3 regions of the Paenibacillus sp. 3LSP genome follow, and region 2 is predicted to be linked to each of the others. Evidence: predicted binding sites of a transcription regulator. Region 2 holds the regulator's gene; each other region holds the start of a gene.

Region 1 (3,272 bases), on a different contig from region 2:
TTTCGCTACCGAGCTCAGGGAAGCTAACGCCCCTTTCTTGTCGCGGCCGTGCATCGGGTTCGCCCCTGGTGCGAACGGTTCGCCAGCTTTACGTCCGTCCGGCGTGCTGCCTGTTTTCTTACCATATACAACGTTCGACGTAATTGTCAACACCGATTGAGTTGGCAGCGAGTTACGATACGTTTTATGCTTGCGGATCATGCTCATGAACGTTTCAACCAGCTCTACCGCAATTTGGTCAACGCGGTCGTCGTTGTTGCCGTAGCAAGGGAAGTCGCCTTCGATTTCGAAGTCTACTGCAATGCCGTTTTCGTTGCGGATCGGTTTCACTTTCGCATATTTGATCGCGCTGAGCGAATCGGTTGCCACGGACAAGCCGGCGATACCACAAGCCATCGTACGAAGAATGTCACGGTCGTGCAGCGCCATCTCGATCCGTTCGTAGCAGTATTTATCATGCATGTAGTGGATCACGTTCAGGGTGTTGACATACAGCTTAGCCAACCATTCCATCATTGGGATGAAGCGTTTCATTACTTCGTTATAGTCGAGATATTCCGAAGTGATCGCTGGATATTCCGGACCCACTTGGACGCCGGATTTTTCATCCTTACCACCGTTGATCGCGTACAACAGAGCTTTCGCCAAGTTCGCACGAGCGCCGAAGAATTGCATTTGTTTCCCGATTCTCATCGCGGAGACGCAGCAGGCGATCCCGTAATCGTCACCGTAAATCGGACGCATCAGATCGTCGTTTTCGTATTGAATCGAGCTCGTTTCAATCGATACCTTCGCACAGTATTTCTTGAAGGCATCAGGCAGTTGCTCCGACCAGAGCACAGTCAGGTTTGGTTCTGGAGCCGGTCCCAGGTTGTACAGCGTATGCAGGAAGCGGAAGCTGTTCTTCGTTACAAGCGTCTGACCGTTTACGGACATCCCGCCGATCGATTCCGTTACCCAAGTTGGGTCACCGCTGAACAGTTCGTTGTACTCTGGCGTTCTCAAGAATTTCACGATGCGCAGCTTCATAACGAAATGGTCAACCAATTCTTGGGCTGCTTCTTCAGTCAGCGTTCCTTCAGCCAGGTCGCGTTCAATGTAAATATCGAGGAACGAAGATACACGTCCGAGGGACATCGCGGCACCGTCTTGTTCTTTGACCGCTGCCAGATAACCGAAGTACAGCCATTGGAAAGCTTCCTTCGCATTGTTCGCCGGTCTGGAAATGTCGAATCCGTACATTTCGCCAAGCTGTTTCAATTCACCCAAAGCGCGAATTTGTTCAGAAATTTCTTCCCGCAAGCGAATCACATCTTCATCGATGACATCCACTTCAAGGGATTTCAGTTCTTGTTGTTTTTGCTTGATCAAGAAGTCTACGCCATACAGAGCAACGCGGCGATAGTCCCCGATGATCCGACCGCGGCCGTATGCGTCAGGAAGGCCAGTGATAATCCCGGCTTTACGGGCGGCTCTCATTTCCGGTGTATAAGCATCAAATACCCCTTGGTTATGGGTTTTACGAATCGTTGTAAACAGGTTGACGATCTCAGCTGGCAGATCGAAGCCATAAGCTTTGCATGCATTGATAACCATGTTGATCCCGCCGAATGGATGGATCGTGCGTTGGAACGGGGCCGAACCCTGAACGCCAACGATTTGTTCCTTCTCTTTATCCAAATATCCAGGAGCATGGGAAGTAATCGTCGACGGCGTATTCACGTCTACATCCAGGACCCCTCCAGCTTCCCGTTCTTTCACGGACAGCTGCGATACGATATCCCACAACGCTTTCGTGTTCGCCGTAGCGCCTTTCAAGAAGGATTCATTTCCTTCATAAGGATTCACGTTGGATTGGATGAAATCGCGCGTATCCACTTCCTTCATCCATTTCCCAGCTTTGAAGCCTCTCCATGCGTTTTGTGCCTTCGTTTCTGTTACTTCTCTTTCGATCACCGACATCTTGATTCCCTCCATTTATATATGTGGTCGCGGTTGAAGGTCTATCCCGCGCCTCATGATCCCTAAAATTTGTGATACTTTTCACAACTTAGACAATTATGGTACCCGGCCCCGAAAGACCGGGTTCCACTCACTTATTTCTGAGGGATCATTTATACTGTAATCATAGCTCTTCCTATCCAAAAAGATTGTGACAAATATCACATTGAGTGATATTTGTCACCTTTTTTACCCGCCTGTTCACTTATTCTTCAAATCTACCATAGAAGGCATCGCGATAAATCTCAGCCAGCTCGCTGACCAGCGGCAGCTTCGGATTCGCCGTCGTACATTGGTCTTCGAAGGCACGGTCCGCCAGGTAATCGACGCGCGATTCGAAATCCTTCGCATCGAAACCAAGCGCTTGGAACGATTCCGGAATGCCCAGCTTCTTGTTCAGATCGCGCACCGCTTTGATCAAGCTCTTCACGCCTTCTTCCGTCGTGCGAGCCGGCAGACCCAGAATGCGGGCAATTTCTGCATAACGTTCATCGGCAACGAAATTTCTGTATTTCGGCCATGCCGCAAATTTCGTTGGTTTCTTCGCGTTGTAGCGGATGACGTGCGGCATCAGAATCGCATTGGTACGTCCATGAGCCGTACCGTATTGACCGCCCCATTTGTGCGCCAAGCTGTGGTTGATGCCAAGGAATGCGTTGGCGAACGCCATCCCTGCGAGCGTCGAAGCGTTGTGCATTTTCTCACGGGCCAGCTTGTCACCGGTCAGTGCCGATTTCTCCAGGTATTGGAACACCAGTTGGATCGCTTTAATCGCCAGACCGTCTGTGTAGTCGTTCGCCATAACCGAGACATAAGCTTCGATCGCATGCGTCAGTACGTCCATTCCGGTATCTGCGACTGCAACTTTTGGCAAGCTGTATACGAATTCAGGGTCGATAATCGCGACGTCCGGCGTCAGCTCGTAATCCGCCAACGGGTATTTCGTATTGCCGTTGATTTTATCCGTGATTACCGAGAACGAGGTCACTTCGGAACCGGTACCCGACGTTGTTGGAATCGCCACGAACTTCGCTTTTTGGCCGAGACGCGGATATTTGTAGATCCGTTTGCGAATATCCATAAATTTTTGCTTCAGATTGTGGAAGTCGGTATCCGGATATTCATAGAACAGCCACATGCCTTTGGCTGCGTCCATCGGCGAACCGCCGCCCAGCGCGATAATGCAGTCCGGCTGGAATTTCGCCATCAGCTCTGTACCGCGTTGTACAGTCGTGGTCGATGGATCGGGTTCAACGTCCGAGAACACTTCG
Region 2 (3,272 bases):
AAGGGACAGCAGGATCCATTTCGTTCGCTTCCTCAAGCTTCTCTTCCTTTCCCTTCCTATGCAAGCAGCCTCCTTCTGGAAACCGCGCGCCGCTCATTATCGTGCCAGCAGTCCCTCAAACGCCGCCTGCGCCTCGTAGCGGATACGTTCCTCATCCAGCGTCAAGCAAGCCCCGTGTTTGACAACCTGCTTGCCGTTCACCCAGACATGCTCCACGTCCTTGGCCCCAGCGGAGTAAACGGTATGGGAGATATAATCTGTTCTCGGCAGGAAATGGGCTTGCTCCGTGTTCAAGGCGATAATATCTGCCTTCATGCCTGCAGCCAGCTTGCCTGTATTTTGCAAGAAGACTGATTTTGCACCGTATTCCGTTCCCATCTTCAAGGCTTCCAGTGCCGGAACCGCCGTTGGATCGCCGGATACGCCTTTATGGATCAGCGCAGCCAAACGAATCTCCTCCAGCATATCCAGGTTATTGTTGCTCGCCGGACCGTCGGTCCCCAGCGATACCACTACGCCTTTCTTCAAGAGTTCAGGTACGCGGGCGACACCGCTGGCCAGCTTCAAGTTACTGCCCGGGTTATGCGAAATTGTAACTCCGTGGGCTGCCAAGATATCGATTTCCTCGTCGGTCAAATGCACCGCATGGGCAAGCAGGGTTGGGCGGGAGAACATCCCCAGCTTCAACAAATGCTCTACCGGACGGACGCCGTAATCGTTCACGTTCTGCTCTACCTCGGCGCGCGTCTCCGACATATGCGTATGCATTGGCAAATCGAGATCATGGGCAGCTTGCACAAATTTCTCGATGAAAGCCGGCGGGCAGGTGTACGGTGCATGCGGTGACATCATCGTGGTGATGCGTCCTTCTGCCTTGCCGTGCCAGTTCTGCGCAAACGCGATCGCTTCCTTGAGCTTCTGATCTTGCTCTTCCGGGGAGCACAAACCGATGGCCCCGCGCATCAGCACGGCGCGAATGCCTGATTCCTCCACGACTTTGGCCACTTCGTCCATATGATCGTACATATCCAGGAACGTCGTCGTGCCGCCCTTGAGCATTTCCAACACGGACAATGCCGTACCGGCATACACATCCGCTGCCGTAAATTTGGCTTCCATTGGCCACATTTTCTCCTGCAGCCAGGTTTGCAGCACCATGTCATCTCCGTAACCGCGCAGCAGCGACATCGCCGCATGGCCATGGGTATTGATCAGGCCCGGCAAGAATAACAACCCTTTGCCGTCCAAAGTCTCGGCGCCTTCCACGCCTTCCGGGCGCTCTTCCCCGATATAGCTGATCGTATCGCCCTCAACGAGCATATATCCGTGAACCACAGGACGATCCGCATCTAAAACGGCAAACGTCCCGTTCTTAATTAACCATTTCCGACTCATACGTTGCTTGTTTCCTTTCCGTTTTCCAAGTAGTAAGCCAAGCTCAGCAAATCTGTGGTGAAATCAGCCGCATGAATCCGAACTTCCGGCGGAACCTTCAGAATCGTTGGCGCGAAGTTCAGAATCGCACCGATTCCGGCGGCCACCAGCTCGTCCGCCACCCGTTGGGCTTCTGTATCCGGTACGGTGATGATGCCAATGCGGATATTTTTCGCCCGAACAGTTTCCGCCAGCTCTTCGATCGGCTGAATCGTAATGTTGTTGATCTGCTTACCGATTTTCGCCGGCGAAGCGTCGAACACCGCAACAATCTTCATATTATCCTTCAAATACGCATTATAATTCGAAAGGGCTTGGCCCAGATTCCCGGCGCCCACCAGCGCGACGTTAATCTGTTGGTCCAGATTTAAAATTTGTTGAATTTTCTCAATCAAATAAGCGACATCGTAGCCGATCCCCTTCCGGCCAAAATCGCCGAAATAAGCTAAATCCTTACGGATTTGCGCCGGATTAAGATCCAGCTTCTGTCCAAGCTCCTGGGAGGACACCGTTGGCACCTCACGGCGGCTGAGTTCATTTAAAAAACGCAGGTAAACCGGCAGTCTGCGGACGACAGCGTCCGAAATTTTATCTGACTTCATGCATTGTTCCCCCTATTCTCCATTACGATCTATGAAGCGGCTTAGGCTTCGGGATTTAACCATTCCGAGATACGCGGCACCATTTGAGTTAATGGCATATGCTCCATCTTCGGTCCTGGCAATGAGTATAAGAAATATTTTCCATAATATGATTCCAGGATCCGGGTATCATAAACGATCACGATGCCGCGATCCTGCGACGAACGGACAAGTCGTCCGAACCCTTGCTTAAAGCGAATGACCGCCTGCGGGACAGACAGCTTCATGAATGGATTCTTCTTCTCCCGCTGCAGACGTTCGCTCTTCGCTTCCACCAGCGGATGGTTTGGCGGCTGGAACGGCAAGCGTACAATTGCTAAACTGGTCAGCGCCTCGCCAGGGATATCCACCCCTTCCCAGAAGCTGCTTGTCCCGAGCAGCACCGATGCGCTGTTCCCTTGGAAGCGCCGGGTCAGCTTGGTGCGGCTGCCGCTGTCCATCCCTTGCCCGATCACCGTGATGCCTTCCGCTGCAAGCCGTTCTTTCAGCGGGTCATACACCTGCCTGAGCATCTTGTACGATGTAAACAGCACTAGCATGCGCCCCTGTGTCGCCACCGCGGCATCCGCCAGCGATTGAACCAGCGTGTTAATGAAATGATCATCCCCCACGCTGCCTTTCACACTTGGAAAATCGCGCGGAATCACCAGCAACGCCTGATCACGGTAATTAAACGGCGATGGCAGCATCGCGGTGATCAGCCGATCCTCTTCCGCTGCCTCCGTCAAGCCAAGCTGCTCAATCATATATTGGAACGATTTATCTACAGATAAAGTCGCAGACGTCATGACGACGCTCTTCTTCCGATCGAAGAAAAATTGCTTCAACTGAGCGCTGACGTCAATCGGCACCGCATACATTTGCAGCGACCGGCTGCGGAAGTTCCCGTTCGCTTCCATCCAATAGACGGTATCCTCGCTCTCTAGCTTCATGAAGAAGCGAAGCGCTTCCCGTTCTCCGGCTAAATCTTTAAACAACCCGCTAATATCGGTGATCAAGCTCTCCGCTGCATAATCGTCCTGCTCTTCTCGGATTTCGGACAGAAGGCGCTCCCCTTTCCGAAGCACGTCGCCGAGACCTACATAAATTTGATTCTCTAGCGCGGTCAACGTCTCCCAATCCTTGGGCTTGCGATTCGGCAGCAACCGGTACACGAACTGTCCAGGATCACCAGGGGCGGCGTCACTGCGGTCAGGC
Region 3 (3,272 bases), on a different contig from region 2:
TGCTGGGTGTAGTCCTCTTTTTTACTCATCTGACGCACCTCCTATACTGTGTGTGGTTACTTAGTATTCCCAAAGTTCCTTTCCGAAAAAAAGAAAACCCGCCAAAGCTCAACCTCCTTGGAGTTCAAGCCTTGACGAGTCCTATCTCAGGATCGTTCTGCTTATTGCGCCTTCACGAACTCGGCCGCCTTCACGCCGGCCTGACGTCCGAAGATGATAATATCGGCTACGGAGTTGCCGCCGATCCGGTTATCCCCGTGCAACCCGCCGGTCACTTCGCCAGCGGCGAACAGCCCTGGGATCGGGTTGCCATCCTTGTTCAACACTTCCGTGTTGGTGTTGATTTTTACGCCGCCCATGGTGTAGTGGATGCCGGGAGCGATTTTGATGGCATAGTACGGTGCGCCGGACAAATCGTAATCCATCCCGGTAGTTCTGCCAAATTCGGCGTCATTTTTACCTTGTACAGCTGCGTTCCAGGTTTCCAATGTCTTCGCCAATGCATCTGCCGGTACGCCCATCGCTTCAGCCAAAGCTTCAATCGTGTCACCTTGGATCACAAAGCCCATCTTTTCATATTGTTGAATCGCTTTAGCCCGGGATTTTACGCCGGAATCAAAAACAAGGTAGGCTGATTTCTCAGGCAGGGCATTGATCGCAGCCGTCACCTTATCACGTGTATCCATTTCATTATAGAAACGTACGCCTTCGCTGGAAACTAGGATCGCACCTTCACCGCGCACGGCCTCGCCGATCAGATAGGATTTCTCCTGTTGAACGGTTGGGTGAACTTGGATCTGATCCATATCCACGGTAACGCCGCCCAACTTCTCAATCATCGTAATGCCATCACCGGTGCTGCCAACTTGGTTGGTCGTGACATATCCCTTTAAGTCCGGTCTAAACTGGGTGATCATTTCCGGATTCGCCCCGTAACCGCCGGTTGCGACGATGACAGCTTTGGCGGTAATCGTTTTTTCCTCGGTATCGTTCAAAACGACCTTCACGCCGCTCACTTTCCCGTCTTGCTGAATAATCTCCTTGACGTTGGCGTTGACAAACAGCGGAATGCCTTGTTCTTCAACGTTTCGTACCAGGCCATCCACCAGGTATTGTCCCACGGCGGAGCCGTCTTCCGGACGGTGGGTGCGTTTTTCGCTCATGCCGCCGGTAATCGTCAGGTTATTCAAGCGGATGCCAATGGCATCAAGCCAATCGATCGCTTCGGCGGAATGGTCAACGAAGTAACGAAGCAGTTCGGTATCGTTCGTATTATGGCCGCCTTTGAGTGTCTCTTCATAGAATTTGTCGTTGCTGTCTTCAATGCCTTGTTCCTTTTGGAATTTCGTTTCTGAGGCGTTCATGCCCGAGGACGATTTCGTTGTATTGCCCCCAGCCACCGGCATTTTCTCAAAAATCACCGGGTTCATGCCGCTCGCTTTCGCTTCAAGTGCCGCGGTCATGCCAGCACCGCCTGCGCCGATGATAATGATATCGTAGCTATCCTTCAACTGATCGTGAGGGGTATAGCTTTTTTCGGATGCGCCGGCTACGGCTTCGGCTTCGCTTTCCTTAGCCTTATCCGTCTGACCGCCCGCCTGCGTCTGGTTCTGATTTTGAGCCTGGTTCTGAGGCTCGTTCCCATTGTTGCCGCATCCCGTGATGACCAGCATCAAGGATAAGACGAGAATGAGTGCTGCTGTTACTTTCTTGTGCATGATAAACCCTCCACTTTTGTCTTTATAGGGACGCTGTTTCTCTTTCGTTCCCCTGGGGAGAGGATAACATAAGGGCTTGTTATGGTAAGTGAAACTTTTCACAATCAAACAGCTATCAAACAAGTTTTGATCTTCCCTGCGCCAAAAAAAACGAAAAGGCAACTCCACCAACCCCAATAGCTTGGCGGAATTGCCTTTATTTTGGCATGCTCTACACAGCTTCCATCTTCTGCGCGGTATACAAGCGGTAGTATAGACCGCGTTTCGCCATCAGCTCGTCATGCGAGCCGGATTCGGCAATCCCCTTGTCGGAGACGTACATGATGCGGTCGCAGTTCTTCACCGTCGACAGCCGGTGCGCGATGATAAATGAGGTGCGTCCCTTGAGCAGCTCGTTTAGGCCTTGCTGGAGCAGACGCTCTGTCTTGGCGTCGATCGAAGAGGTCGCTTCGTCCAGAATCAGAATACGCGGATCGGCCAGCAGCGTCCGGGCGAACGAGATGAGCTGCCGCTGTCCTTGGGACAGCTTCGAGCCGCGCTCATTCACTTCCGTGTAGTACCCTTGCTCAAACTCGCGGATGAACTCGTCAGCGCAGACGGTTTTGGCCGCAGCAATGACTTCCTCTTCGGTGGCGTCCAGCTTTCCATAGCGGATATTATCCATGATCGTACCCGAGAAAATAAAGCTGTCCTGCAGCATAATCCCCATCTGGCTGCGCAGCGACTTCAATGTCACCTGCGAGATGTCGTGACCATCGATCAGAATCGCGCCTTCGCTCACATTGTAGAAGCGAGAGATCAGGTTCACGACCGTGGTTTTGCCCGCACCTGTCGGTCCGACGAGGGCGATGCTTTCCCCGGCTTTGACCTCAAAGTTCAGGTGCTCCAGAATGTTCAGGCCGGGATCGTAAGCAAACGTAACGTCTTTGAATTGGACGTTGCCCTGTACTGGCGGCAATGCCTTCGCCCCCGGAACGTCGCTGACCGTCACCGGTTCATCCAGCGTTTCAAAGATCCGTTCCAGGTACGCTACGGCGTTAATAAAGTTGTTGTACAGCTGTGACAAGTTCAGGATCGGCTGCCAGAAGCGGGCTGCGTAGTTACTCATCGCAAGGATGACCCCGAAGGTCACGCCTTGCGGCCCCATCGCAAGCAAGCCAACCATATAGATCAATGTCGTGACGATCGTCGCCAGGTTATCCACGGAGAACGGGATCAGCGCGTTGTAGCGCAGCGCCCGCATCCATTCCTTGCGGTAGTTGCCGGCGAGGCGAGTGAAGATGCCTTCGTTATGCTTCTCACGGGAGAAAATTTGCGTCACGCCAATCCCGCTGATGCTCTCCTGCAAATAGGCGTTCATGTTAGAGCTTTTGTTAGATACAGCCTGCCATGCCCGGCGCTGCCGGGTTTTGATCAGCAGCATGACGCCGAGGAACACCGGCAATCCGGCCAAGGTGACGAACGACAACCGAACATCCACCGCGAACATAAACACAGCGATAAAGATCAAGTTGACGATCTCCAAAATAAAGTTGATGATTCCGTTGGACAACA

What was found. Region 2 encodes Rex, which represses fermentation and respiration genes when NADH is low (regulators of the CRP and FNR family bind a similar motif). Its sites were predicted from a motif close to TTGTGAAATATTTCACAA; they were not measured.
Region 1: a site for Rex is predicted at 2,032-2,049, ahead of pflB (formate C-acetyltransferase). Genes of this name have one in related genera too.
Region 3: a site for Rex is predicted at 1,805-1,822, ahead of RW092_RS00580 (flavocytochrome c). Genes of this name have one in related genera too.

What each region holds. Positions count from the first base shown of each region.
Region 1 covers NZ_JAWDJI010000209.1:43,134-46,405, reverse strand. Annotated here, with positions in the region: gene pflB (formate C-acetyltransferase) at 1-1,962, opposite strand, end outside; gene adhE (bifunctional acetaldehyde-CoA/alcohol dehydrogenase) at 2,207-3,272, opposite strand, start outside.
Region 2 covers NZ_JAWDJI010000099.1:634-3,905, forward strand. Annotated here, with positions in the region: gene RW092_RS08145 (cell wall elongation regulator TseB-like domain-containing protein) at 1-36, opposite strand, end outside; gene RW092_RS08150 (amidohydrolase) at 97-1,395, opposite strand; gene RW092_RS08155 (redox-sensing transcriptional repressor Rex) at 1,392-2,036, opposite strand; gene dinG (ATP-dependent DNA helicase DinG) at 2,078-3,272, opposite strand, start outside.
Region 3 covers NZ_JAWDJI010000012.1:601-3,872, forward strand. Annotated here, with positions in the region: gene RW092_RS00575 (hypothetical protein) at 1-29, opposite strand, end outside; gene RW092_RS00580 (flavocytochrome c) at 162-1,718, opposite strand; gene RW092_RS00585 (ABC transporter ATP-binding protein) at 1,930-3,272, opposite strand, start outside.